One region of the Roseateles sp. PN1 genome, then DNA from elsewhere that is predicted to be linked to it. Evidence: riboswitches for the same ligand, from Rfam matches in the RefSeq annotation. Region 1 holds a riboswitch; the other holds the start of a gene.
The links. A riboswitch is a leader RNA that binds a small molecule or an ion and turns the genes downstream of it on or off. The one in region 1 is predicted to bind thiamine pyrophosphate.
Positions count from the first base shown of each region.

Region 2: another riboswitch for thiamine pyrophosphate. It lies ahead of AABB87_RS17455 (TonB-dependent siderophore receptor); the one in region 1 lies ahead of thiC (phosphomethylpyrimidine synthase ThiC).

Region 1 covers NZ_JBCARA010000006.1:5,574-20,005, forward strand. The annotation lists gene AABB87_RS10955 (FAD-dependent oxidoreductase) at 1-516, opposite strand, end outside; gene thiC (phosphomethylpyrimidine synthase ThiC) at 522-2,426, opposite strand; TPP riboswitch at 2,550-2,676, opposite strand; gene AABB87_RS10965 (pirin family protein) at 2,773-3,636, shown strand; gene AABB87_RS10970 (YgaP family membrane protein) at 3,773-3,982, opposite strand; gene AABB87_RS10975 (efflux RND transporter permease subunit) at 3,979-7,275, opposite strand; gene AABB87_RS10980 (efflux RND transporter periplasmic adaptor subunit) at 7,272-8,459, opposite strand; gene AABB87_RS10985 (ArsR/SmtB family transcription factor) at 8,614-8,979, shown strand; gene AABB87_RS10990 (SGNH/GDSL hydrolase family protein) at 9,177-10,220, shown strand; gene cueR (Cu(I)-responsive transcriptional regulator) at 10,292-10,699, opposite strand; gene AABB87_RS11000 (heavy metal translocating P-type ATPase) at 10,708-13,131, opposite strand; gene AABB87_RS11005 (heavy-metal-associated domain-containing protein) at 13,275-13,475, shown strand; gene AABB87_RS11010 (xanthine dehydrogenase family protein molybdopterin-binding subunit) at 13,507-14,432, opposite strand, start outside.
Region 2 covers NZ_JBCARA010000011.1:179,477-193,908, forward strand. The annotation lists gene AABB87_RS17415 (hypothetical protein) at 1-432, shown strand, start outside; gene AABB87_RS17420 (PEP-CTERM sorting domain-containing protein) at 476-1,165, shown strand; gene hemP (hemin uptake protein HemP) at 1,259-1,477, opposite strand; gene bfr (bacterioferritin) at 1,663-2,142, shown strand; gene AABB87_RS17435 ((2Fe-2S)-binding protein) at 2,261-2,500, shown strand; gene AABB87_RS17440 (glutathione S-transferase N-terminal domain-containing protein) at 2,611-3,000, opposite strand; tRNA gene AABB87_RS17445 (tRNA-Asn) at 3,095-3,170, opposite strand; tRNA gene AABB87_RS17450 (tRNA-Asn) at 3,279-3,354, opposite strand; gene AABB87_RS17455 (TonB-dependent siderophore receptor) at 3,391-5,535, opposite strand; TPP riboswitch at 5,617-5,719, opposite strand; gene AABB87_RS17460 (NAD(P)/FAD-dependent oxidoreductase) at 5,997-7,121, opposite strand; gene fdxA (ferredoxin FdxA) at 7,171-7,494, opposite strand; gene cobA (uroporphyrinogen-III C-methyltransferase) at 7,557-8,351, opposite strand; gene AABB87_RS17475 (sulfate adenylyltransferase subunit 1) at 8,369-9,709, opposite strand; gene cysD (sulfate adenylyltransferase subunit CysD) at 9,709-10,668, opposite strand; gene AABB87_RS17485 (phosphoadenylyl-sulfate reductase) at 10,665-11,462, opposite strand; gene AABB87_RS17490 (DUF934 domain-containing protein) at 11,459-11,950, opposite strand; gene AABB87_RS17495 (nitrite/sulfite reductase) at 11,968-13,665, opposite strand; gene AABB87_RS17500 (sulfite exporter TauE/SafE family protein) at 13,684-14,432, opposite strand, start outside.

The DNA.
Region 1 (14,432 bases):
CTGCTGCCAATGCCATTGCGCGCCTTCTGCGCCTGCGTGCAGCGCTGCCATGGCCTGCACAGGATTGATCAGGCCTTCGCCCGGCAGCAGCCAGGCCAGCAAGCCGCTGGGCAGCAAGGCCGGTTCCAGCTCACGCAGCGCGCCGGCCGACAAGGGCGCTGGCGCGTCAGGCAAGCGGGCCAAGATGCGCTGGGCGCTGCCCAGGTCTTGCCGGTGCGCCAGCAGCAGGCTGCCCTGGCAATGCAGCTGCACCGGCAGGCGGAGGCTGGCGACGATTTGCGGCCATAGCCGCAGCGAGGCAAATCCCAGTTCGGCCACCTCGGGCTCGGCCTTCTCCATCTCGGCCAACGGGCTCAGCATGCCGGCTGCGGTGAAGGCGGCTGCACCCTGGCCGTCGAAGCTGGGCGCGGGGCCGGGGCCGGCTTCGAACACTTGCACCGCGTGGCCGGCGCGGCTCAGCGCGAAAGCGAAGAGCCGCCCGGCCAGGCCCGCGCCGGCAATGGCAATGCGTGCCATCGGTCTCAAGCCTTCTGGATCGGGATGTAGATCTCGCTGCCCTGCGCCTTGAACTCGGCGCTCTTGGCTTGCATGCCCTGCTCGGCCAGTTGCTGGTCCGCCTGCAACTGCGCCGAGTAGTCGCGCACGTCTTGCGTGATCTTCATCGAGCAAAACTTCGGGCCGCACATGGAGCAGAAATGCGCCACTTTCGAGCTGTCCTTGGGCAAGGTTTCGTCGTGAAAGGCGCGCGCGGTGTCCGGGTCCAGGCCGAGGTTGAATTGGTCTTCCCAGCGGAACTCGAAACGCGCCTTGGACAAGGCATCGTCACGCGCCCTTGCGCCGGGGTGGCCCTTGGCGATGTCGGCGGCATGGGCGGCAATTTTGTAGGCCATCAAGCCTTGCTTGACGTCATCGCGGTCCGGCAGGCCCAGGTGTTCCTTGGGCGTGACGTAGCAGAGCATGGCGCAGCCGAACCAGCCGATCATGGCGGCACCAATGCCGCTGGTGATGTGGTCGTAGCCAGGGGCGATGTCGGTCGTCAGCGGGCCCAGGGTGTAGAAGGGCGCTTCGTCGCAGTGCTTGAGCTGCTCGGTCATATTGACCTGCACCATGTGCATGGGCACATGGCCGGGGCCTTCGATCATGGTTTGCACATCGTGCTTCCAGGCCAGCTTGGTCAGCTCACCCAGGGTGCGCAGTTCGGCGAACTGGGCTTCGTCATTGGCGTCCGACAGGCTGCCGGGCCGCAGGCCGTCGCCCAGCGAGAAGCTGACGTCGTAGGCCTTCATGATCTCGCAGATGTCTTCGAAGTGGGTGTAGAGGAAGTTCTCCTGGTGATGCGCGATGCACCACTTGGCCAGGATGGAGCCGCCGCGCGAGACGATGCCGGTGCGGCGCTTCACCGTCATCGGTACATAACGCAGCAAAACGCCGGCATGGATGGTGAAGTAGTCCACGCCTTGTTCGGCCTGCTCGATCAAGGTGTCGCGGAAGATGGCCCAGGTGAGGTCTTCGGCCACGCCGCCGACCTTCTCCAGCGCCTGATAAATCGGCACCGTGCCGATGGGCACCGGGCTGTTGCGCACGATCCAGTCGCGGGTGGTGTGGATATTGCGGCCGGTGCTCAGGTCCATCACCGTGTCCGCGCCCCAGCGGGTGCTCCACACCAGCTTTTCGACCTCTTCTTCGATGCTGGAGGTGACGGCTGAGTTGCCGATATTGGCGTTCACCTTGACCAGGAAGTTGCGACCGATCGCCATCGGCTCCAGCTCGGTGTGATTGATATTGGCGGGGATGATGGCGCGGCCGCGCGCCACCTCATCACGCACAAACTCGGGCGTGATGATCTTGGGAATGCTGGCGCCGAAGGGGTTGCCGGCCAGGCGCGCTTCGCGTTCGGCATCTTGCTCGTATTCGCGCATCCACTCGTGGCGTTGGTTCTCGCGGATGGCCACAAACTCCATCTCGGGCGTGATGATGCCGCGGCGGGCGTAATGCATCTGCGTCACATTGGCTCCCGCCTTGGCGCGGCGCGGCTGGCGGCGCAGGCCGGCGCTGAGCTCGTGCAGACGCTGTTGCTGGGCTTGGTCGCGCAGGCCGTCGTCAATCAGCTTGATCTCACGGCCCGGGTAGACCTCGCTGTCGCCGCGCGCTGCCAACCAGGCGGCGCGCGGGGTGGGCAGGCCGTGGTGCACATCAATCGCAGCGGCCGGGTCGGTGTAGGGGCCGGAGGCGTCGTACACGCTCACCACTTCGCCGTTTGTCAGGCTGATGGCGCGCTGCGGCACGCGCAGTTCCGGGTGGATCTGGCCGCTCAAATACTGTTTGCTGGAGGCCGGCAGAGGGCTGCGGCTTTGCAGCAGCCGGGCTTCGAAATCGATGGCGCTTGTAGCGGCTTCGCTGAGCTTAGGGGTGGTGACGGTGTTCATGCGCTGGCGGGCTCCGGTTGAGAGAAATCTCCGGAGTGCCAAACCCTGGGCCGGTGGAATACGGGCGTAGGGTCAGGTCTTGCTCAAAGCCGGCGCGCTGGCGCAATACCAGGTGGGCGAGTGGGGACATGAGCAGGCTCTTCTTACGCCGGTATTAACCGGATCAAGTTCAGCGGGTCCATGGCTTCCACCATGTCTCAGCCCGGCGCAAGAACAAGTCTGGCGCAGCAGGGCTCCCCGGAGCGAAGCGCGAGTATAGGGCCCAAGGCGCAAATCCTTGAACCATGAGCGCCGGGGCGAAAGCTGCTAAGGTCGCCGACAAGTTCAAACCATTGCCCGCGATTCCATGTCACAGCCTGTATCAAGCCCCGCCCGCCGCGTCGAGCGCATCATCACCGGCCAAGCCACCAGCGATGGCGCGGGCGTCAAGCTCACCCGTGTCCTGACCCAGGATTTGCAGCGCCGGCTCGATCCTTTTTTGATGCTGGATGCCTTCGGCTCCGATCAGCCGGGTGACTACATCGCCGGCTTTCCCAGCCACCCGCATCGCGGCTTTGAGACCATCACCTATATGTTGCAGGGCCGCATGCGGCATCGCGATTCGGCAGGGAATGAGGGCTTGCTGGGCGACGGCGGCGTGCAGTGGATGACGGCCGGGCGCGGCGTGATCCATTCCGAAATGCCGGAGCAGACGGCCGGGCGCATGGCGGGCTTTCAGCTCTGGCTCAACCTCGCCGGCAAAGACAAGATGTGCCCGCCTTGGTACCGGGACATTCCGTCGGCGGAGATTCCCGAAGTGACCATCCCCGGTGGCCTGCTGCGTGTGATCGCTGGGACCAGCCATGGCCAGGCCGGCGCCATGCAGCGCGACACGACCGAGCCGCTGTATCTGGACCTGCATCTGCAAGCCGGCGCCAGCTTCGAGCAAAGCCTGCCCGAGGCCTTCAACGCCTTTGTCTACGTCTACGAAGGCGAGCTGAGTTTTGATGCCGACAGCGCGCCGGTGCCGGCCGAGCGCATGGCTTTGTTGGCCAATACGCCGGGGGCAGAGCGCGTTGCCTTCAGCGCCGGCCCCGCCGGCGCCCGGGCCTTGCTGATCGCGGGCCGCCCACTGGGCGAGGCGATCGCGCAGTACGGCCCCTTTGTGATGAATACGCAGACGGAACTCAAGCAGGCCGTGCGTGACTTTCAGGAAGGCCGCCTGGCCTGAGTCTCGTTGGCTGCGGCCCTGAGTCCGGCAAACAAAGCCCAGCGAAGCGGTTCTGGCTAGGCGCCCTGGCGTAGACAGTACCTTGCTGGTACGGCAAGCCAGGGCAACGACGCCAGAAGGGTTTTGTTTGCTGGACTCAGTTGCCGCGCCGCAGGCCCAGCTTGGCCAGGATGGACTCCATCAAGCACCATTTCGTCAAACCGCTCTGCAGCAAGTTGATGCCCACAAAGGCGGTGAAGCCCAGCCAGTATTGGGAGTGAAAGACGGGGCTGCCGGGCAGGCCCAAGGCCAGCGAAGCCAGGATGAATGTGCCGGCGATGACGCGCACAAGTTGCCAGGTGGTCATGATTGAATTTCCTTTGGATGGGCGTGGCGGTAGGCCACAAAGTAGAGCAGGGGAATAACGACCAAAGTCAGCAGCGTCGAGATGGCGATGCCGAAGATCAGCGAGATCGCCAGGCCGTTGAAGATCGGGTCGTCGAGGATGAAGAAGGCGCCCATCATGGCCGCCAGGCCGGTCAGGATGATGGGCTGGGCGCGCGCGGTGGCGGCGCTGATGATGGCGCGCTCCAGCGCCATGCCTTCGCGCAATTGCAGCTGGATGAAGTCCACCAGCAGAATCGAGTTGCGCACGATGATGCCGGCCAGCGCGATCATGCCGATCATGCTGGTGGCCGTGTACTGCGCGTGCAGCAGGGCGTGGCCGGGCATCACGCCGATGATGGTCAGCGGAATCGGCGCCATGATGATCAGCGGCGTCAGATAGGAGCCGAACTGGGCCACCACCAGCAGATAGATCAGGATCAGCCCAACGCCATAGGCCAGGCCCATATCGCGGAAGGTCTCATAGGTGATCTGCCATTCGCCGTCCCATTTGAGGCTGTAGTCGCGCAGGGCGTCGGTGGGCTGCTTGATGAAGAACTCTTGCAAAGTGCCACCACCCGGCGTGCTGATTTTTTGGATCTCGCCGCGCATTTTGAACAGGCCGTAGAGGGGGCTGTCCAGCCCGGTCTTGGCGTCAGCCATATCGGCCATCACATAGTTCACCGGCAGGCCATCCTTGTGGAAAAGCGGCTGCTCGCGCACCGTGTCCGACAGCGTCACCAGCTCGCGGATCGCCACGCTGGCGCCGCTTTGGCTGCGCACCGTCAAGGCCAGCAAGCTGTTGATATCGCCTTGTGTAGAGGGCGGCAGTTGCAGCACCGCGGGCACCGGGCTGCGGCTTTGGTCGTGCAGATAGGTGACGGGCTCACCGGCAAAGCCTGCGCGCAAGGTGCTAACGATCAAGCTTTGCGGCACACCGAGCAGGGCGGCCTTGCTGCGGTCGATCAGCAGCAGCTGGCGCGGGGCGCTGGCGATGCGGCTGTCGTCCACATCCACCAGGCCGGCGCTGGCCTCGAAGACGGCGCGCACCTGGGCGGCCACGGCGTTGCGGCCGGCGGCCTCGGGACCGTAAATCTCCGCCACGATGGGCGACATCACCGGCGGGCCCGGCGGCACTTCCACCAACTTCACGTTGGCGGCAAAGCGCTGGCCGATTTTTTGCAGCTCCGGCCGCAGGCGCAGGGCGATGGCGTGGCTTTGCTCCTTGCGGTGTTTCTGATCCACCAGATTGACCTGGATATCGCCTTGTTGGGGCTCGCTGCGCAGGTCGTACTGGCGCACCAGGCCGTTGAAGTTGATCGGCGAAGCGCTGCCGGCATAGGCTTGGTAGTGGCGTACTTCGGGCACACCGTCGAGGTAAGCGCCCAACTCGCGCAGCACGGCGGCGGTTTGTTCCAGCGGCGTGCCGACGGGCAGGTCCACCACCACTTGCAGCTCCGACTTGTTGTCAAAGGGCAGCATCTTCAGCACCACCCAGCCCGCTGCGGGCAAGGCCAGCGAAAGGGCAATCAGTGCCGCAATGCCCAGGCCCAGCAGGCCACGGTTGCGCCCGCCGCGCTTGGCGTCCAGCAGCGGGGTGAAGATGCGCTCGAACAGGGGCGCCAGCTTGGCGGCCAGGCCATGTGCTTGAGGGGCATGTGGCGCTTCGCCAGCAGAACTGGCACCTGTGTCGTGGCTGGCATCGGTGGCAGGAGAGGCCTTCATCCAGATTCGCGCCAGCCAGGGCGTGACGGTGAAAGCAATCGCCAGCGACAACAGCATGCCCATGCTCGCGTTGATGGGGATGGGGCTCATATACGGCCCCATCAAGCCCGACACAAAAGCCATGGGCAGGAGTGCGGCGATGACGGTGAGCGTGGCCAAGATGGTGGGGCCGCCCACTTCGTCAACCGCGCCGGGGATGATGTCCTTCAGGCTGCGGCCGGGGAAGAGTTGCTGGTGGCGGTGAATGTTCTCCACCACCACGATGGCGTCATCCACCAAGATGCCGATCGAGAAGATCAGCGCAAACAGCGACACCCGGTTGAGCGTGAAGCCCCAGGCCCAGCTGGCGAACAAGGTCACGGTCAGCGTCAGCATCACGGCGGTGCCGACGATGGCGGCCTCGCGCCGGCCCAGGGCGATGAAGACCAGGGCCACCACCGAGGCGGTGGCGAAGAGCAGCTTCTGGATCAGCTTCTTGGCCTTGTCATCGGCGCTGGCGCCGTAGTTGCGCGTCTCGGCCACTTGCACATCGGCGGGGATCAAGGTGTTGCGCAGATCGGCCACGCGGGCCGTCAGGGCGCGGGTCACGTCGATGGCGTTTTCGCCCGCCTTCTTGGTGATGGCCAGGGTGACGGCCGGGTAGCTCTGGCCGCCCTCGGCATGCCAGACATAGCGCGTCGCGGGCAGGGCGCCATCGCGCAGCTCGGCCACATCGCGCAGATAAACCGGCTTGCCGGCGCGCACGCCGACCACCAGCTCTTCCAAATCAGCCGCATTGGCGATGAAGGCGCCGGCCTCCAGCGCGATGCTTTTGTTGCCGCGCAAGACCTCGCCCAGGGGCGCGCCGGCGTTCGCGGATTGCAAAGCCTGGCGCAGATCGGCCACCGTCAGGCCGGCGCTGGCCAGCCGTGCGGCGTCAAGCTCGATGTTTACGCCGCGCCCTGGGCCGCCGATGGTTTTGACCTCGCGGGTGCCGGGCACGCGCTTGAGTTCGGCTTCCAGGCCGCGCGCGACGCGCTCAAGCTCGAAGGCGCCGGTTTCGTTGTTGGCGTCGGCTGTGCCGGTCTTCTCTGAGTTGCCTTTGCTGAACAGCGTGAGGCTAAGGATAGGCACATCATCAATGCCCTTGGGCTTGATGATGGGTGGCAGAGCGCCCAGGCCGCTGGGCAGCCAGTCGGCATTCGAGTTGACCGTGTCGTAGAGGCGCACCAGGGCCTCGGTGCGCGGCACGCCGACCTTGAACTGCACCGTCAGCAGGGCCAGGCCGGGCTTGGATACCGACATCACATGTTCGACCCCGGCCATCTGTGACAGCACTTGCTCGGCGGGCGTGGCGATCATCTGCTCCACATCGCCCACGCTGGCGCCAGGGAAGGGCACCAGCACATTGGCCATGGTGACGTTGATTTGCGGCTCTTCTTCGCGTGGCGTTACCAGCACCGCAAAGATGCCCAGCAGCAAGGCCACCAAGGCCAGCAGCGGGGTGATCTGGGCGGACTGGAAAAAGTCCGCAATGCGTCCGCTGGCACCCAATCGATTTGGCGCGCTCATGGTTGTGCCTTCCAGCGGGCGGCGGCTGCCGGGTCGGTGGCGACGCGCTCACCGAGGTTCAGGCCGCTCAGGACCTCCACCATCTCGCCCTGCACGCGGCCTAGCCGCAACTGGCGCAGCAAGGGCCGGCCTTGCGCGTCCAAGACATAGGCGGCGTTCAACTCGGCCCGGCGCACCACGGCCGAGCGCGGCAACATGATGGGTGTGGGCGCGGCGCCCGTCGCCTTGCCTGTGTTGTCTGTAGCAGGTGCTCCACCGGCGGCCTCGCTCAACCACAGGCGGGCGAACATGCCCGGCGTCGCCGCGGCCAGATTGGCATCGGCCAAGTCCAGGCGCAGCTGCACCGAGTGGGTGGCGGCGTCCACCACCGGCAAGACCTGAATCCGCGCCGGTGTGATGCCTTGTTGGCCGGCCAGCTCCAGGCTCAGCTGCGGCTTGGGGCCCCAGCTGCTCACCACGCTTTGCGGCACATTGGCCGTCACGCGCAAGGCCTTGGGGTCATAGACGGTCAGCAGCGCGCGGCCGGGCATGGCCATATCGCCCAAGGCCACTGGCACCTCGGACACCACGCCCGCATAGGGGCTGCGCACCACATGCAAGCTGCTTTGCGTGCGCGCGCCGCTGGCTTGCGCCAGTTGCGCGTTCACCTGGGCCTGGGTGGCTTTGAACTGGCTCTCGGCTTGGTCCAGGGCGGCTTGGCTGATGTAGCGTTGTTTGAAGAGCTGCTGCTGGCGTTCGAAATCACGCGTGGCCAGCTGCAAGGTGGCGTGCGCGGCTTGCGCCTGGGCCTCGCTGGCCAAGGCCGCCTCATTGGCAGCACGGGCGTCGATGCGCAGCAGGATCTGACCCTGGCTGACCCGGTCGCCGGGTTTGACCTCGATCTGCACGATGGCGCCGGCGACTTGCGAGGCAATCACCGTTTGCCGCTGCGCTTCCACCACACCATCAAAGCTGCGGCCGAAACGCACATCGCCATTGCCACCGGCCCGCAGCAGCAGGCTGCTCAGCGGGGCGGGGCTGGCCGTGGATCCGGCCTTTGCAGGGGCTTGCTGAGCCCACGAGGGGGCGGCAAACCCAATCCCGGCAATAGCGACCATGGCGGCAATGGCTACCTTGGTCGCCGAAGCGGCCGACCTTGGCAAGTGCGCCAACAGTTCCGGCAAGTGGGGTGAAGTCTTGGTCATGGGGTGGGAGTCCTCGGTGCATGGGCTGCTTCAGTTAAATTCTATGCGTATTTGCGTAATCATGCAAATAAACAATAAAGCAACTAGGCAAGTGCGCAAGCATTCAACTAAACTGGGGAACGCCCCGACTCTATGCCTCCCGCTCCCATCCGTCATGCAAGATCTTCCCCCCGCCGCCCTGGAGCAGATCGCTGGCTACTTTCAAGCCTTGGCAGAGCCGACGCGCTTGCAAATTCTCAATTTGTTGCGCCAGGAAGAGCGCCGGGTCGGTGACTTGGCCACGCTGTGCGGGTTCAGTGCCGCCAATGTCTCGCGCCATCTGGCGGTCTTGCAGCAGCACGGCTTGGTGATGCGCGAAAGCCGCGGCACCAGTGCCTTCTTCCGAATTGCCGATCCTGCGGTCTACGAACTCTGCGACCTGGTGTGTGGGAATATTGCCCGCCGTTCGGATCAGGTGGCGCAGGAGCGTGCGGCATTCTTCCCGCCGGTGCCCAGGCCAGAGGGTAAAACCGGGCGCTAACGCGAATTTCGCGCGTGCTGTCGCGCGCGCCATACCCCCAGAAGGCGTGGCCGAATCACATTGACACTCGCGCGCCTCGTCGGCGATGCTGCACCCGGCTTTCAAAAAGCGCGACAAGTGCAGCAAACGCCGCCAAGCGGACATTTGCTTCCCTCCGTCCTTTCAACAGACACAGCAAGTGGAGCGAGGAACCCGCAATGACACCGTATTCCCCGATCAAATTCGCCCTCGGTGGCGCGATGCTGGCCGTGGCCGCCTTGGCCCAGGCGGGCAGCTATTCCGGCCTGGTGGTCTTCGGCGACAGCCTGTCCGATTCCGGCAATAACGCAGCACTCTTGGGCGGCTTCGGCCCCGGTGCTGCGCCGCTGAGCAATACCGACTTCTCCAAGCTGCCCTACGCCTCGGGCCGCTACAGCAATGGCCCCGTGTGGACGGAGTACTTCGCGGCCAAGATGGGCTTGCCACTCACGCCTTCCGGTGTTTTCGGCGCCCCCGGCTACCCCAGCTTTGGCGGCAATAACTACGCTTTCGGCGGCGCCGAGACCAGTGCCGATGGCGTTGATGGCCCCGGCGGCTTCCCCTTCAGCATGACGAAGCAGCTCGGCATGTTCCTGGGCGACCCGAGCAAGACGGTGTCGGGCAATGAGCTCTTCATCATCTCGGGCGGCGGCAACAATGTGCGTGTGGCCTTGGATCAGTTGGCTGGCGCCCAGTCGCAAGCTGAGGCATTTGCCATCGTTGGCAAGACGGCGGCCGACTACGCGCTGGACATCGGCAATATGGTTGATGCCTTGCAGGAGCGTGGCGCCAAACACATCTTGGTCGTGAATACCCCCAACTTTGGCCTGACGCCGATGGCGCTGAGCCTGGGCTTCAGTGGGCAGTTCTGGGGTTCTAAGACCGCCGAGGAGATGGACGCCAAGCTGCATGCGCGCCTGGCTGGCGAAGCCGGTGTGCAAGCTTTCGATATGTACGCGTTCATGACTCAGACGGTGATGAATGGCGCCGCATTGGGTTTGAGCAATGTCACCGATGCCTGCGGTCAGGTGGCATTGAACTGTGACCTGTCGACCAGCTTGTTCTACGACGCCATCCACCCCACCACCAAGGGTCATCAATTGATGGCTGACGCCATTTACGCTGTGGCCGCTGTGCCCGAGCCCGCCACTTATGCCATGTTCGGCCTGGGTGTGGCGGTGCTGGCCTGGGCGCGCCGCCGCCAAGTGGGCAGCAAGGCCTGAGGGGGGCTTTCTCCACTCAGCCGCAAGGGCCGCCGCGAGCGGCCCTTTTTTCTTGAGGCCTTACGCCGCGCTCAGCTCGCCAGCCCGTCCAGAATGGGGCAGTCCGGTCGCTCGTCGCCTTGGCAGCAATGCACCAATTGCTCCAGCGCTTGCTTCATCGCGCTCATTTCTTGCAGCCGCCGATTCAGGTCATCGATATGCACTTGGGCGATGCGTTTCACATCGCTGCTGGCGCGCCGCCGGTTCTGCCAGAGCTTGAGCAGCTCGCTGATCTCGGCCATGGCAAAGCCCAGGTCGCGGGCGCGGCGGATGAAGCGCAGGGTGTGCACTTCGCGCTCGGAGTAAAGCCGGTAGCCCGCCTCGGTGCGCGCCACCTTGGGCAAAAGCCCCAAGGACTCGTAGTGCCTCAGCATCTTGGCGGACACGCCTGAGCGCGCCGCCGCCTCGCCGATATTGAAGAGTTCTTCTTGCTTCATCATGCTCATCCTCATGGCTTCCAGCGCTTGAGCAACAGGGCATTGCTGACCACCGACACGCTGGACAGCGCCATCGCCGCGCCCGCCAGCATGGGGTTCAAGTAGCCCAGTGCCGCCAGCGGAATGCCCACCACGTTGTAGGCAAAGGCCCAGAACAGGTTCTGGCGGATCTTGGCCACGGTGCGGCGCGACAAGGCAATCGCCTCCGCCACCAGGCCCACATCCCCGCGCATCAGGGTGATGCCGGCCGCGGCCATGGCCACATCGGTGCCGGTGGCCATGGCGAATCCCACATCGGCTGCGGCCAGGGCCGGGGCGTCGTTGATGCCGTCGCCCACCATGGCCACACGCTGCTGGCCGGCACTGCTGGCGAGCTTGAGCTCCGCCACGATGCGGGCCTTGTCCTCGGGCAGGATCTCGGCGCGCACCTCGTCCAAGCCCAGCTGCGTGCCCACCGCCTGTGCCGCGGCGCGGTTATCGCCGCTGAGCATCAAGGCGCGCACGCCCATGGCGTGCAGGGCGGCAATGGCCGGAGCGGCGCTGGCTTTGACTTGGTCACCGAAGGCCAAGGCCGCCAGCAGGCGCGGCGCGCTGCCAGCCTCGGCACTGCCCTGGGCCAGCCATGACATGCTGTGGCCCGCGGCCTGCGCTTTCTCCGCGGCCGCTTGCATGGGCGCCAAGTCCACGCCTAACTCTTGCATATAGCGGCTGCTGCCCAGCACATAGGCTTGGGCCCCCACCACGCCGCTCAGGCCGCGGCCCGGCACGGCGCGCAAATCCTTGCAAGGCAGAACGCTCAGACCTTGCGCGGCTGCACGTTCCTGCACCGCCCGCGCCAGTGGGTGTTCGCTGCCGGCTTGCAGGGCGGCGGTCAGGCCCAGGGCTTGGGCCTCACTCAGCCCGGCCACGGCCTGCAGGTCGGCCAGTTGGGGGCGACCTTGGGTCAGGGTGCCGGTCTTGTCAAACGCCACCAGGCCCACTTGCGCGGCCAATTCCAGCGCCTCAGCATCCTTGACCAGAATGCCGCGCCGCGCCGCCACGCCGGTGCCCACCATGATGGCCGTGGGCGTGGCTAGGCCCAATGCACAAGGGCAGGCGATCACCAGCACCGCCACGGCATTCAGAATTGCGTGCTCCCAGTCGCCGCTGTAAAAGCCCCAGCCCAGCAGCGTCAGCAAGGCGATGCCTATGACCACCGGCACGAACACCGCGCTGACCTGATCGACCATGCGCTGGATCGGCGCCTTCTTGGCTTGCGCCGACTCGACCAAGCGCACGATGCGCGAGAGGGTGGATTCGGCGCCTAAGGCCGTGGTGCGTAGCAGCAGCAAGCCCTCGCCGTTGATGGCGCCACCCACCACGCGGTCGCCCACGTGCTTGTCCACCGGCAGGCTCTCACCCGTGATCAGCGACTCATCCACCGGGCTGGCGCCGCTGAGCACCTCGCCGTCCACCGGGATGCGCTCGCCTGGGCGCACGACGACCTCGTCGCCCAGGCGCAAGGCGGCCAGGGGCAGTTCCTGCTCTTGCCCGTCGCGCCGCACGCGGGCGGTTTCGGGGCGCAACTTCTTCAGGGCGCGGATGGCTTCGGTGGTCTGGCGCTTGGCGCGGGCCTCCATCCACTTGCCCAGCAAGACCAGGGTGATGACCACGGCCGCCGATTCGAAATACAGATTCATGCTGTGTGCGCCATAGGCCAGCAGTTCGTAAATCGACAGGCCGAAGGCCGCGCTGGTGCCCAGGGCCACCAACAAATCCATATTGCCGCTGCCCGCGCGCAGTGCGGCCCAGCCGGCCCTGTAAAAGCGCGCGCCCAGCCAGAACTGCACCGGGGCGGCCAGGGCCAGCTGCCAATAGCCGTTCAGCATCCAATGCCCGCCAAACAGCTCGGCCAGCATGGGCAGGACCAGTGGCGCCGACAACAAAGCCGCCAGCAAGACCGGGCCACCGCTGTGGGCCCAGCTGGGGCGATCCGGCTGGGCATTGACCTCGCTGTCTTGCTGCAACTGTGCGCCATAACCGGCGCGCAGCACCGCCGCCAGCAACTGATCGGCCTCGACGGTGCTCAGCGCCCGCAGCTGGGCCGTCTCGGTGGCCAGATTGACCTCGGCCTGCAGCACGCCGGGCACCTTCAGGAGGGCCTTCTCGACCCGGCCCACGCAGGAGGCGCAAGTCATGTCCTTGATTTGCAGCTGCCAGCTTCGCTCGGTCAGCTGGTAGCCGGCTTTCTCCACGGCTTGGCGCAATGTGTCTAGGCTCAGTGCGCCGCCATCACTCAGGCCGCCTGTCACGCTGGCGATTTCGGTCGCCAGATTGACTTCGACCGCGCTGACGCCCGGCACGGCGGCAATGGCTTTCTCCACTCGCTTGACGCAAGAGGCGCAAGTCATGCCGCTGATGGGCAGGGCCCAGCTCGAAGAGGTGTTTGTGTTCATGTCGGCAGTATCAAGCTTGCCATCATGGCAAGGTCAACAGCCTGCGCAAACTTTTCATCCAGCTTGACCTTGCCACGATGGCAGGGTTTAAGCTTTCCGCACTGATCCATCCATCCATCCATGCTTCCAACGAGGACACCCAGATGAATAGCTATGACTTCAAACTGCCCGATATGAGCTGCGGCCATTGCGTGGCCAGCATCACCGCGGCCATGGCCGAGTTAGACGCGCAAGCCGCGCTGGACTTCAAGCGCGACACGCGTGAGCTGCAGGTGAAAACAGAACTGCCGCGCGAGGCGGTGGCGGCAGCGTTGAGCGAGGCCGGCTATCCGCCGGCCCCTTGAGCTACCGATGAATTGGGCTTGAGCGGATCGCTCAGGCCTTCTTCAGCAGCGCCGTCTCAATCGGCAGCTTGCGAATCCGCACGCCGGTGGCGGCGAAGATCGCATTGGTCACGGCCGGCGCGATGGGCGGTGTGCCCGGCTCGCCGATGCCGCCGGGTGCGGCCATGCTGGGGATGATGTGCACCTCCACCTTGGGCATCTCGTTCATGCGCAGGACGGGATAGTCGTGGAAATTGCTTTGCTCCACGCGCCCGTCCTTCAAGGTGATCTGACCGTACAAGGCCGCCGTTAGGCCGTAGACGATGGCGCCTTCGATCTGGCGTGCGATGGTTTGCGGGTTGACGGTCTGGCCGCAATCCACCGCCGCCACCACTCGGTGCACTTTGGGCGTGCCGTCGGCGGCCACCGAGACCTCAGCCACTTCGGCCACCAAGCTGCCGAAGCTCTCTGCCAAAGCAATGCCGCGCTTGACGCCTGCCGGCAAGGGCTGACCCCAGCCGGCCTTGGCTGCAGCCGCTTGCAGCACGGCCTTGGCGCGTGGGTGCTTGTCCAGCAATTGCAGGCGGTATTGCAGCGGGTCGGCCTTGGCGGCTGCGGCCAACTCGTCCACAAAGCTTTCGATGAAGAAAGCGTTCTGCGAATGCCCCACCGAGCGCCAGAACCAAACCTGCGGCCCCGGCTCGGCGCGACCATAGGCGATGCGCTGATGCGGGATGTCGTAGAGATGGTCGGCCAGGCCTTCCACGGCCTGGCTGTCCACGCCGCTTTCGGGCAGCTTCATGAAGCCCGAGCCGGCCATGATGGACGGCGAGGCCACATCGGCGCGCAACATGCTGGGGCGGCCTTGCTCGTCCAGCGCGGCTTCGAACTTGACCAGGGCAGCGGGGCGGTAATAAGCCGCCGCCATATCGTCCTCGCGGGTGTAGATCAGCTTGACCGGGCTGCCGCTGAGCTTGG
Region 2 (14,432 bases), on a different contig from region 1:
GAACCGATCAAGGCGACCGCCCTGACGACAGACAGCTACACCTTCCATTTGGATGCCGGCGCGAAGGTATGGGGTGATTTGCAGACGTTGGCCGTCAAATCTGGACTGCCATCCATCAATATCTTCGATGCCTATCTGCAGAGCGCTGATGGCAGCCAAAGCTTTAAGTTCATCGAAACCATGGCTGGCGACTGGGATAACGGTCTCAACTGGCAAGAGCAGTGGCGTATGGCGCCCGCCGATTTGGGGGCAGGTGATTGGACGCTGACGGTGATTCAGAAGGGTTTCGGCAGCAAGCAGTACAGCTCATACCAGGCCAAGTTTGGCATCGTTCCAAATGCCAACAATGTGCCCGAGCCGCAACTCGCTTTGTTGAGCCTGACGGCGCTCGCTGCCATGGGCTTGGTGATGCGCAAGCGTCGTTCGATCTGACCGCCTCGATCTGCTCCGCGCAAAAAATCGCCGAAGGAAAAGTATGAAGATCTCTACCGCGTCACGCCTTGCTCTGCTGCTGCCTCTGCTGGCGTCGGCCTCGCTGGCCCAGGCTGCATCCACCCTGAACATCCAGTTCGTGGGCGAGGATCCGAATGCCCCCTTGCTCAGCACCAGCTTCAGTGACGACTACGCCACCGGCCGCCTGAGCTATGTGGACGCCGGTGGCCGTAGCTTCTACGCCTACTGCGTGGAATTGCAGCAAGACTTTGCACCCGCCGACCTCGGCATGAAGACCTACACAGTAGGCAGCTTCAGCGCGCCTCAGGCAGCCGCTCTTCAGGGCTTGTTCTCGACCAGCTACGCGGGCCTGAGCAGTGCTTACCAGCAGGCAGCCTTCCAGGTGGCGGTGTGGGAGATCACGCATGAAAATGAGAGTGCCACTTTCAGCGTATCTCCGAACAATGGCAGCTTCTTTTTCACTGGCCTGAGCAATATCGCCGCAACCGGCGCGGCTGATCTGAACGCCGATTTCACCAATCAGGTCAACGGCTACCTCAGCGCGGCGAACGCCTATACGGGCCCTGCACGCTATCAACTGACGCGCCTTGATCACAAGGGATTCCAGGACTTGGTGGTCGCTACGGCGGTGCCTGAGCCGAGTCGCTACGCGCTACTCCTGGCGGGCTTGTTTGGTATGGGCTTGATCGTGCGCCGTCGTTCGGTGCCCTGAATTGGTTTCCAAGGGCAGCCAGGCTGGCCAGTAAAAAGAGGACCTGTAGGTCCTCTTTTTTTTGCCTGTTCCATGGCGTGGTGCACCGTGCGCCTATTTGGTCAAGATCAACTTGCCGAGTGAAGTTAGGCGCAGGCGATAGAGGCTGCCGGCATGCTCGATTTCCAGTTCGCGCATATTGCCCATCAACTCGTTGCTGCTGATGCGCCGCGTAGGCGGGGGGGTGTGCGGTGCTAGCTGCGCGTGGGAGGGGAGGGGGGTGCTCGACGCGTTGGTCTGGCAGTTCGCGACTTGGGGTGGTGATGCTTGCATACCAGCATATTAAATGCGAATGATTGCTAATTGCATAACTCTGTGCAAATTTTTCCTCATTTGACTTGCCGAGCTTCGCCGAGCGCCCCGCATTCCCAACAGTTTTTTCTGGCATTGGCACACCAGCTTCAGTCCCTGCCAAGCACAATGGGTCTCTCCAATGTTGACCTCATAAGGAGCTGACGATGAAGGGTGACGCCAAGGTTCTTGAGTTTCTCAATGCTCAGTTGAAGAACGAGCTGACTGCCATCAACCAATATTTCCTGCACTGCCGCATGCTGAAGAACTGGGGCTACGAGCGCCTGGCCAAGCATGAGTATGAGGAGTCCATCGAAGAGATGAAGCACGCGGACAAGCTCATCGAGCGGATCCTGATGCTGGAGGGCCTGCCCAATTTGCAAGATCTGGGCAAGCTCTACATCGGTGAGTCAGCCGTCGAGGTACTGCACTGCGACCTGAAGATCGAAGTCGGCTCGCATCCCCTGCTCAAAGATGCCATCGCGCATTGCGAGAGCGTGCGTGACTATGTCTCGCGTGAAGTGCTGGAAGACATTCTGGCGGACACCGAAGAGCATATCGATCACCTGGAAACCCAGATCGAACTGGTGGCCCAGCTGGGTGAGCAGAATTGGTTGCAGTCTCAGCTAGGCAACTCAGGCTCCTGAGCTTGACCATCGCGAGCGCGTGGCCATAGATAAACATTATTGAGATGGATTCGCATTTGCGTTAAAGTTCGACTCGGGCCGCTTGGCTCCTTGTCCAACTTCCTCGCTCGGCGTTTCCATGATTGTTTGCCTGTGTCACCGCGTCTCTGATCGCGACATTCGCCGCGGTGTCGAGTCAGGCATCCAGAACTTCGACTTGCTGCAAGACGAAACCGGCGTGGCCTCGGCCTGCGGCTGTTGCCTGGACTGCGCGCGCGAGGTCTTTGATGAGGCTTTGGCCAAGGGTGTGTGCCCCGGCAAGCAGCCGGTCGAAGCCAGTCTGCTTGGCATTCGGATTTTGAGCGTCAGCTCAAATTGAGCCGCTCAGCGCGACTTCGCTGCTCAGCTAAGTCGCGTCTCGTTCGGTTGTTTCCTGCTGAGTGCGCCCGCTAGGCTAGGGACACGCCTTGGCCTAGCGCTAGAGTCAACTCAGGCGGCGAAGCGGCCGCGCAGGTAGGTGATGATCGCGCCAGATTCAGTCAGCCATTTCACCTGGCCGTTGGCCTCGGTGATCTTTAGGCACGGCACCTTGTGGCTGCCCGAGCCTTGCAGTAGCTCGCTGCGATTCGGTCCTTCATGCTGCGCATCGCGGCGCTCGATATTGAGTGACAGGCGGCGCATTTCCTGGCGAACCTTGATGCAAAAAGGGCAGGTCTTGAACTGATAGAGGGTCAGGTCTTGACACTGGCGATCAACGGCGGCTTGCTGCTCGTTGTTGCGTTGCAAACCTGCGGGTCGGGTCAGGCGCTCTTTCAGCAACAAGATGGGGCCGAGCACAAGACGCAGGGTGCGGAAAAAGAGTCGGATCAATGGCTTCATGTGCGCGTGCTGGTTGGTTTGCTTTTTGTGTGAATGCTGTGGAGCACCCAAGAAAAAAGCCCCGCAACGTTTGACGTTGCAGGGCTTCTTCGTTTGGCTCCTCGACCTGGGCTCGAACCAGGGACCTACGGATTAACAGTCCGGCGCTCTACCGACTGAGCTATCGAGGAATTGATCGGTACAAATTTTGTGATGCGGGCCGAACAAAAAATTGGGCCTTCATCTTCAGCTAAAAGCCGCTGAGACTTGCGCGTCAGCGGCTTTGCGCCTTAATTTTTTGGCTCCTCGACCTGGGCTCGAACCAGGGACCTACGGATTAACAGTCCGGCGCTCTACCAACTGAGCTATCGAGGAACTAAGCCTTGCATTATAGACCGGATTTTTAGAGCTTTACAAGCTCATTTCAAAACTTGTTCGCCAAGTGCGTGGAGCCAGTGGATACAGATAGACATGATCGAACTGGAAGGGTGACTCTTTCCACGCGCGCCGGTCGGCGAGATTGTCCACGCCCACGCGCCAGGTCAGCAGCGTTTTGCCCACCAGTTGTTCGTAACGCGCACCAGCGTCGAGGCGCGTCCAGCCTGGAATCGCGACGCTATTGTCCGGCAGCACGGCGCGCGGCCCTTCGTAGACCAAGCCCAGCTGCAATTGCATGCCAGGCAGGCCGACGAAGCTTTGGCGCGCTTGCAGACGCAGATTGTTCTCGGGCACGTTGGTGGGCTTGCGGCCATTGAGCGCGGCCTCGGCACTGCCTTCGCGCCGGGCCTTGAGCTTCATGGCGCTGGCCAGCAAGCCGCCGCCGCCCCATTTCAAATCGGCTTGGGCTTCGAGGCCCTGGTGATGGGCCGTGCCGTCGGCTTGGCGGCTCAGGCAGGCGTCGGCCTGGGCGCAGATGCTGACATCGCGCCAAGCCGGGCGCTGCACATCAAACCAGTTGACCGACCAGTCCACCGTATTGCTGCCGGACTTCAGGCCGACTTCCACTTGCTTGCTCTTGAGCGCAGGCAGTGCCTGACCTGGCGTGCTGTACTTCTTGCGATTGGGCGTCACTTCGCTCTCCACGCCTTCGCCCCAGCTGGCATAGGCGAGCAGTTGTGCATTGAGGTGGTAGCCCAGGCCCAACCAGGGCGTGGTGAAGGCTTGCGAGTAGCTGATGGCGCGTGAACCGTCGGTGCGCACGCTGTCGCGCTGCAGACGAGTGTGGCGCAGGCCGGCCCAGACTTGCCAGTCGGCGCCGATCTGCACGCTGTCACGCAGATAGAACTCGGTGTTGCGCTCGTCGCGGTTGGTGTTTTCGTCGGTCAAGCTCGGGTCGGCAGGCAATTGGGCGCTGCCTTGAATATTGCCCACGCCGACGAGGTTGTAGGCCTGGCGATCGAAGCGGCTGTTGAAGCGACTCGTGAGCAGGCCTGTGCTCACCGAATGGCGCAGACCGGCAGTTTCAAACTTGCCGTTCAGATTCAAATCTAGGGCGTCGCTGTCGCGGTGTTCGTTTTCGCTACGGAAGTCCCAGACCGAGAAAGTGCCTGCGGCGCTGTAGCGGTCACAGGGCGCGCATTCGTAGGTATTGGGGTCATATAAACCGTTGGCATAGGCCAGGCGATCATCCGTCTTCAAGCGCTGCAGGCCCAGATGGGCCTTGGCCGTCCAGTCCGCATTCAACTTTTGCGTCAGGCGCAACGAGGCGTGCTGATTGTTGAACACCACGGGCTGGCTCCAGCTCTGGTTGTTCAAATTGATGCGTGGGTCGATTTGCTCGGCATCGGGCAACTTGTCGCCCAACAGGCTGAAGCCCGGCAGGCTGGGCTGGCTTTGGCGATTCCACTCGACTTCGGCTTCCAGCAAGGTGCTGGGCGACACGCGCCAATCGCCGCCCAAGGCGAAGAGCTGGCGATTGCCTTCGGCGGCGTAGAACTGAGGCTTGAGCTGTGCGGCGCTAGCGTTGACGCGCAGGCCAAAAGCTCGGGCTTCACCGAAGCGGCGGCTCAGGTCGACCGAGGCTTCCGCCGTGCCACGCTCACTGACGCTCAAGCCGACGACCGTGAGGTCTTTGGCCGTAGGACGCTTGACCAGCAGATTCACCAGGCCGCCGGGCGAGCTGGTGCCGGCCTGGATGCCGCTGCTGCCCTTGAGCACTTCCAGGCTGCTCTTGTTGCCCAGGTTCAGCGCCGTCTCTGCATTGATGGGCAGGCCGTCGCGTCGGTAGTTGAAGCGGTTGTCCAGGTCATAGCCACGAATCTTCAGATAGGACACATAGCCGGTGGAGTTGTAGGCGTCGCTCAGCGAGGCGTCCAAGGCGGTGATGCCGGCCAGTGAGCTCAGCCCTGACTCCTGCAGACGTTCGGCGCTCAAGACATTGGCCTGCATGGGCAGCTTGGCGATGGGCGTCTCGCCAAAGCCGCCAACGCTGACGGGCGCATCGGCGCCGCGGCCCGTCACGGTGACGGCGGGCAGGGTGGATTGAGCCAGGCTCGCCGAGCAGGCGAGCAGGGCGGCAGTTGCGATCAAGGAATGGGAGATTTGTGGGTATGCCATCGGGACTTCAAGCGATGGCAGGGGGCAAGCGAGATGCTGAACGGCGCCCAAGGCTCGTGCTTGACGAGGCTTGGACGATGGCAGCATGCGAGCTGGCTTCCCTGCGCGAGGATTAACTCAATCAGGTTCAAAGGGTTTTATCTCAGCCGGCTCATCTGATGAGCCAGCACCCCTAGCGAAGTGCGCCGCCAGCTGTTTGCATGCATGCACAACTGGCGGCGACCGGGTGGATTCTAGCGGTAAGTGCCGACTGCTCGTTCATTGAGCAGGCTGTCAAACCTGCGATGGATAGGGGCTTGCGCGCGATGTCCCACCGGGCGTCCCCATAGTTGTCCACAGATTCTGTGGATGCTTGATGGCGGTTGGCCATAAAAAAAGCCCGCGGTGAGCGGGCTTCTTGCTGTGCAGCCGAGGCTGCGGAGTGATCAGCGCTGCCGCCGATCAATCTTTTACTCAATCAATTAATCAAACACTGGCGATTCCACGCCCAGCACCTTGTGCAGCTTGGGGCTGGTGGTGGTGTACTGCAGGTGGATGCGCTTTTCCGGGAAGATGTAGGGCGCGGCAGCAAAAGCGGCCAGGGCGCACTCGTGGAAGCCCGACAGAATCAGCTTCTTCTTGCCCGGATAGGTGTTCACATCGCCCACGGCGAAGATGCCGGGAACGCTCGTTTCGAACTTCTCGGTGTCGACAACGATTTGCTTGCGTTCCAGGGCCAGACCCCATTCGGCGATGGGGCCGAGCTTGGGCGACAGGCCGAAGAAGACCAGCAACTGATCGCAAGGCACCACGCGGGTGACGCCGTCGCCGCCGGTGACCTTGATGGCGTTCAGCGCGCCATCGGCCTCGACGATGTCGGTGACCTGGCCGACCACGAATTGCATCTCGTAGGCCTCGCACAGCTCGCGCATCTTGGCCACACTGGCCGGGGCCGCGCGGAAGCCATCGCGGCGGTGCAGCAAGATCACGCTTTCGGCCTTGTTGGCGCCGCCGTCTTCATTGCCGGCGCAGAAGTTCAGGGCCCAATCCAGAGCCGAGTCACCGCCGCCCACCACCACGAGGTTCTTGCCAGCGAACTGCTCGGGATTGCGCACGCGGTAGTGCAGCTGCGTGCCTTCGTACTTCTCAATGCCATCCACCTTCAGCGTGCGCGGCTGGAATGAGCCCACGCCGCCGGCGATGAAGATGGTCTTGGTCAGAAACTCCGTGCCCTTGGAGGTGGCGACGAAGAAGCGGCCATCGGCTTGCTTCAAGACAGTCGTCACTTCCTGACCCAGGTGGAAGGTCGCGCCAAAGGGCTCGATCTGCTTGAGCAGGTTGTCCGTCAGTTCCTTGCCGGTGCAGATGGGCACGGCCGGGATGTCGTAGATCGGCTTATCGGGATAGAGCTCGATGCACTGACCACCGGGGTAAGCCAGCGAGTCGATGATGTGCGCTTTGATCTCGAGCAGGCCGAGTTCAAACACCTGGAACAGGCCCACCGGGCCGGCGCCGACGATCACGGCATCGGTTTCAATCACATTGGGCCCGGGCTTGGGGAGCTCGGCGGCCGTCACGGCAGTCTCTGCGTTCAATTGAGTATCCATTTGGTTGGGCTCGGCGCTGTGGCACCGAGCGGCGTACGAACGAGCTGGTTCAGCGGATCAGCTCGGACAATTTGTCCGTGCGGTCTTTCCACGCGTCAGCGTCGGGCAGGGCGCCCTTACGCTTGGTGATGCTGGGCCACTTCTGGGCCAGTTCAGCGTTGAGCTTGATCATGTGCTGCATATTGCCGGGCACATCTTCCTCGGGAACGATGGCATTGACGGGGCATTCGGGGATGCAAACGGCGCAGTCGATGCACTCGTCCGGATCGATGGTGAGGAAGTTCTGGCCTTCGCGGAAGCAATCGACCGGGCAGACATCGACGCAGTCGGTGTACTTGCAGCGGATGCAGGATTCGAGGACGACGTGGGTCATAGATCAGCTCGTTTTGAATTGGTTCGGGGCGTTGCCGTGGTCAGCAACGTCAACCGGATATTTTAATCGGTCAGGCTCTTGTTCTTGGCTTGATGCCGCGCAAGTCCTGGGGTGATATGGGAATTTGAGGCCTTGGTGGCCTTCATGGCGTCGGATTTTGGCTGCACTGGGCGGGCGCCTGCACCCACGATGACCACGGTGGGCCGGCCTTTGTGCAGCAGCGAGGCCTCGGCCAGCTCGGCCACGCTGTGCTCGCTGGCCAGGGCGTCGACGCAGCCGGCGCGTGAGACCACGCTGACTGGCGTGTCCGCGTCCCAGCCCGCCGCCAGCAACTTGCGGCCCAGGGCGGGCAGTTGCCGGCCGGCCATGTAGAAGACCTCGGTGTCCGCGCAGGCCTGCCGGGCTTGCAACTCGGCGTCTTGCGTCATCGCGGTGCTGAGGCTGACGCTGCGGCCCACGCCGCGCCGAGTCAGCGGGCGTTGCGTGTGGGCGGCGGCGGCAATGGCCGCGGTCACACCGGGCACCACTTCGCAGGCGATGCCGGCTTCGCGCAGGGCCAGCAGCTCTTCCTCCAGCCGGCCGAAGATGCTGGCGTCGCCGCCCTTCAGGCGCACCACCAAGTCATGCGTTTGCGCCTGCTTCACCAGCGCGGCGTTGATGGCGCACTGCTTGGTGGAGTCGCAAAAGCCTCGCTTGCCCACATCGATCCAGACCGCATTCGGCGCCAGCTCGCGCAGGGCCGGGTCGGTGAGGGCGTCGAACAGCACCACCTCAGCGGCGGCCAAGGCCCGCGCGCCGCGCAGCGTGATGAGGTCGGCGGCCCCAGGGCCGGCACTGACGAAAATGACTTGTCCCATGACGATCAAGGCTCGCGTTAGCGCACCAGCAGGGCGCCGCTGGTGCGGTTGCTGGTCGGGTCGACCACGATCAGGCTGCCGCCTAGGCGGTTGGCGGTGTAGGGCTCCACCGGCAGGGGCGACTGCGTTTCGATGCGCACATGGCCGATCTCATTGACCTTGAGTTCCTGTGCGTCTTGCTCGGCCAAGCTGTGGATGTCCAGGCGGTGCTCAATCGCGCTGATGCGCGCTTGCACCCAGCGGTTGCCATGGCGCAGCCAGTATTTGCGGCCGGGCACGGCGGGTTCGGTGTCCAGCCAAGCCAGGGTGGCTTCGAAGGACTGGGTCGGGGTGGCCGAGCCGGGGGTGACGATCCAGTCGCCGCGCGAGACGTCGAGCTGGCGGTCCAGCACCACACCGGCCGATTCGCCGGCCACGCAATGCGCAACGGTCTCGCCGGCGTGGCGCACTTCCGCCACGATGGCGGTCTGGCCGCTGGGCAGAATCTGCACTTCGTCGCCGGCCTTCACCTGACCGTGGGCAATGCGGCCCCACAGGGCGCGTGGCTGGTAGCCCGTTCCGGCCATTCGGCCATCACCTTCGCCTTGTTCGCCTGAATCACGGGCCACGTATTGCACCGGAATCGAGAGTTGGCCTTCAACTTTTTCCTGCACGCCCGGCAGGCTTTCCAGCACCTGCAGCAGTGAAGGGCCCTGATACCAAGTCGCCCATTCGCCGTCCAGCGGCTGGGTGACGTTGTCACCGCGCAGCGCCGACACCGGCACGATGGCGGTCACCGCAATGCCGGCCTGTTCGGCAAAGGCGCGCAGCGCCTTGCTCACCGCGGCAAATGCCGGGCCGGGCTGGGCCAGCGCGTCCAGCTTGTTGACGGCAAAGACGATGCTGGGCACGCGCAGCAAGTGCGCCAACAAGCTGTGGCGGCGGGTCTGCGGCAGCAGCACCACTTCATCCACGGCAGTGTCCAGCTTGGTGATGTCCACCAGCACCACGGCAGCATCGCTGCCGGCGGCGGCGGTGACCATGTTCCGCGTGTACTGCTCATGGCCTGGCGCGTCGGCAATGATGAATTTGCGCGTCTTGGTGGCGAAGTAGCGGTAGGCCACATCGATGGTGATGCCTTGCTCGCGCTCGGCCTCCAGACCGTCGGTCAGCAGACTCAGGTCGATGGGCTGGCCGGCGGCACGCTTTTCCAAGGTGTCGAGCTGGTCGGCCAGGATGGCGCGGCTGTCGAACAGCAAGCGGCCGATCAGGGTGCTCTTGCCATCGTCCACGCTGCCGGCGGTCAAAAAGCGCAGGGCGCGGTGATGGGTGTCCACTTCAATGTCGTGGATCAGATGGGTGTCGGTCACGGCGTTCATCAGAAATACCCTTCCTTCTTGCGGCGCTCCATCGAGGCCTCTGAAGTTCTATCGTCCATGCGGGTGGCGCCACGTTCGCTCACGGTCACGGTCAGCGTCTCGGCCACGATGTCGGCGGCGTTGGCGGCCGTGCTTTCCACTGGGCAGGTGCAAGTCATATCGCCGACGGTGCGGAAGCGCACGGTGGCGGTTTCTACCGTCTCACCGGCCTCGGGTGGGGTCACCTCGGTCAGCGGCACCAGCAAGCCCTTGCGGCGAATCACCTGGCGCTCATGTTGGTAGTACAGGCTGGGCAGGGGGATGTTTTCGCGGGCGATGTAGAGCCAGACATCCAGCTCGGTCCAGTTGCTGATCGGGAAGGCGCGGAAATGCTCGCCCGGGCGGATGCGGGTGTTGAACAGATTCCACAGCTCGGGGCGCTGCTCTTTGGGCTGCCATTGGCCGAAGCTGTCGCGGTGGCTGAAGATGCGTTCCTTGGCGCGGGCCTTCTCTTCGTCGCGGCGGGCGCCGCCGATCAGCACGTCGAAGCGGTGCTCTTCAATCGCTTCCAGCAAGGTCACGGTCTGGTGGCCGTTGCGCGATTCCAGCGGGTGGGCCAGGCGCACGGTGCCTTTTTTGATCGACTCGTCCATGTGCGCGACGATCAGGCGCTCGCCCATCTCGGCCACGCGCTTTTCGCGGAATTCGATCACTTCGGGGAAGTTGTGGCCGGTGTCCACATGCACCAGCGGGAAGGGCAGCTTGCCCTTGAATTCGTTGCCAGCCACGCGTTGTTTGAAGGCCTTCTCGGCCAGGCGCAGCACCACGCAAGAGTCCTTGCCGCTGGAGAACAGCAGGCCCGGGCGCTCGAAGGCGGCGGCCACTTCGCGCAGGATGAAGATGGCCTCTTCTTCCAAATGGTCCAGATGGCGCTGGTCCACCGTGGCGGCCAGTGCTTGCAGATTGAGAGGGGCGTTCATGCAGCGGTTCCTGACTTCAGTTCTTCATTCGAATGGGCTTTGTGCAGGCCGCATTCCTTGGCGTTCTCGTCCTCCCACCACCAACGGCCGGCGCGGAAGTCCTCGCCCACGGCAATGGCGCGGGTGCACGGGGCGCAGCCAATGCTGGGCATGAACTGGTCATGCAAGGCGTTGAAAGGCACTTTGTAGCTGGCGATGTAATGCCACACATCGGCCCAGCTCCATTCGGCCAAGGCATTGAACTTGATGCGGCCGGCGCCATCGGGTTCGGCGAAGGGCACGTCGGCGCGGTTGCTGGACTGTTCGCGGCGCAGGCCGGTGATCCAGGCGGTGCGGCCGTCCAGCATGCGCTTCAAGGGCTCCAGCTTGCGCACCGCGCAGCATTCCTTGCGCAGGGCCAGGCTTTCGTACATGGCGTCGGCGCCGCGCGTGCGCACCAAGTTGATCACGGCGTCATGCACCGGGCTGAACACCAAGACCTTGAGGCCATAGGCTTGTTCGATCTGCGGCAGCAGGGCCAGGGTTTCGGCGTGCAGGCGGCCGGTGTCCAGGGTGGCGATGGCAATCGGCAGCTGGTGGCGGGCGATCAGGTCGGTGATGACCATGTCCTCGGCGCCCAGGCTGCTGGACTGGATCAGGCCCTGGCCATGCTCGGCCGCGGCTTGCTTGAGCAGCTCGACGCTGCGCGCCAGGCGCTCTTCGAAGCCGGCCGTGGCGCGGGCGTACAAGCCGATGGCCGAGGCGCTGGCAGGCGCCGTGTCCACGCCACCCAGTGATGAAACTTCCCCGCTCACGCCACCACCTTGCGGGCAAACACAGGCTGGGTCACGTCCACATCACCTTGGTAATGGGCCGGGAAGAAGGCCAGGGCGCGCTGCGCGGCTTCCACGCTTTCACCGGCACGCAATTGCACAGCCGTGAAGCCGGTGCGCGCCAACAGGGGCAGCATGTCCACCAGCACTTCACCGGCGGCGCGCAGTTCACCGGCAAAGCGGTAGCGGGCGCGCAGCAGATGGGCTTGGCTGTAGGCGCGGCCGTCCACCCACTTGGGGAAATTCAGCACGATCAGGCTCAGGCGCGGCAGGTCGACGGCCAAGGTTTCGACGTCAAAGTCATTGCTCAGCTCAATGCCGGTGGGCAGATCGGCGGGCCAGTGATCGCGCACCGCATGCCATTGCTCCAGTGTCAGCAGCAGTTTCGGCGCGGGATCGGGGTCGGGCTTGGGGCCGTCTTCGCCTACGACGCGGTGCCATTCGGGATGATGAGAGTCGATGAATTTCATGATGGTTTGGCGCGGGTTCACTGCGCTGCGCCGGTCAGCGTGCGCACGGCGTTAGCGGGGGCTTTGAAGGGTTCGAGGCCGATGCGGCGCACGGTGTCGATGAAGCGCTCGGCGGCGCTGCTGCGTTGGCTGCGGTAGGTTTGCACCACGGACTCGATCACGTCCGGCACTTCGTCGGCAGCAAAAGAGGGGCCGATGACGCGGCCGGCCACCGAGCCGCCCGACAGGGTCGAACCGTCCGAGCCGCCCAGCGAGATCTGGTACCACTCCTTGCCGTCCTTATCGACGCCGAGGATGCCGATATGGCCGCTGTGGTGGTGGCCGCAGGAGTTGATGCAGCCGCTGATGTGCAGGTCGATATCGCCGATGTCGTACTGCTCGTCCAGGTCTTCAAAGCGCTCGGTGATGGCCGCGGCCACCGGGATGGAGCGGGCATTGGCCAGGGCGCAGAAGTCGCCGCCGGGGCAAGCGATCATGTCGGTCAGCAGGCCGATATTGGGGGTGGCGAAACCGTTGCTGCGCGCAGCTTCGAAAAGCGCGGGCAGATCGCTCTCACGCACCCAGGGCAGCACCAGATTCTGGTCATGGCTGACGCGCACCTCGCCTTGGCTGAAGCGCTCGGACAGCTCGGCCGCACCTTCCATCTGCGCATCGGTGGCGTCGCCGGGGGCGATGCCGCTGCGCTTGAGCGACAGGGTGACGCAGCGGTAGCCGCTCAGGCGGTGGCCGTGCACATTGCGCTCCAGCCAGCGTTTGTAGGCGATGTCTTGCACGCCGGCGAAGATGTCAACGCCGGGCAGGGCCTGCACACCAGCGGGGACGACAAAGCTGGCCGCCACGCGGTCGAGTTCGGCTTGCGGAATCAGGTGTTCGCGGCCGCCTTCGTCGAGCGCAAGAATCTGCTCGAATTCCTTGTTCACATCGTCAAAAAAGGCCTGACCCTCGGCTTTGACCAAGATCTTGATGCGCGCCTTGTAGAGGTTGTCGCGGCGGCCGTAGCGGTTGTAGACCCGCACGATGGCTTCGATGTAGACAAGGATCTGCTGCCAGGGCAGGAACTCGGTGATCACCTGGCCGATGATGGGCGTGCGGCCCATGCCGCCGCCGACCAGCACCTGGAAGCCGATGTCACCGGCGGCGTTTTTCTTCAGCTGCAGGCCGATGTCATGCCAAGCGATGGCCGCGCGGTCTTCGGTGGCGCCCGAGATGGCGATCTTGAACTTGCGCGGCAGGAAGGCGAATTCCGGGTGCAAGGTGCTCCACTGGCGCAGCACTTCGGCGTAGGGGCGGGGGTCGACGATTTCGTCCGGGGCCACGCCGGCAAACGCGCAGCTGGTGATGTTGCGGATGCAGTTGCCGCTGGTCTGGATGCCGTGCATGTCCACATCGGCCAGGCGGTCCATCACATCGGCCGACTTGTCCAGCGGGATCCAGTTGTATTGCAGGTTCTGGCGGGTGGTGAAGTGGCCGTAGCCGCGGTCGAATTCACGTGCGATGCCCGCGAGCTGGCGCAGCTGCTTGGCGGACAGCACGCCGTAAGGCACGGCCACGCGCAGCATGGGTGCATGGCGCTGCACATACCAGCCGTTTTGCAGGCGCAGCGGGCGAAATTCGTCGTCGCTCAGCGTGCCGGCGATATTGCGCTCCAGCTGGTCGCGGAACTGCGCGGCGCGGGCGCGGACGAATTGGCGGTCGAAGTCGGTATAGGCGTACATAAACTTTTCGTCAGTAAATCAGTGAATGACTTTCCAGCCAGCCATCAAAAGGGAAGCGCAAAGCAAGCCGCGCACTACGCGCTCCGGCAGGCGCCGGGTCAGCTGCGCACCCAGCCAGATGCCGGGGATAGAGCCGATCAACAGCGGCAGCAGCAAGCCCCAGTTGACATGGCCCAGCGTGGCGTGACCGATGCCGGCCACCAGGGTCAGAGGCACGGCGTGGGCGATGTCGCTGCCCACGATGTAGCGGGTTTCCAGGCGCGGGTAAATCAACAGAATCAAGGTGGCGCCGATCGCGCCGGCGCCGATGGAAGACAGCGACACCAACACGCCCAGGATCACGCCCGAGGCAATCGTCAGCGCCGGCTTGCGCGAGGCCGGGATGACGCGCTCCAGCCGCAAGCCCACGGCCTGCCAACTCTTTTTGAATGCGACGACGAGCGCCGTCAGCAGCAGGGCAATGCCCAGCGAGAAGGTCAGGGTGCTGGCCCAGCCCTTGGTGATGCCGGTGAAGTGCATCAGCGCCACGGTGGCGATGGATGCCGGGATGCTGCCGGCCAGCAGCAAGCCGGTGATGCCCCACTTCACATGACCATGGCGCGCATGAGCGGCCGAGCCTGAGAGCTTGGTGATGGCGGCAAACCACAGGTCGGTGCCGATGGCCACCGCCGGGTTGAGCTTGAAGACCGACAGCAGCAGCGGCGTCATCAGCGAGCCGCCGCCCACGCCGGTTACCCCGACGATGGCGCCGACACCGAAGCCGCTTG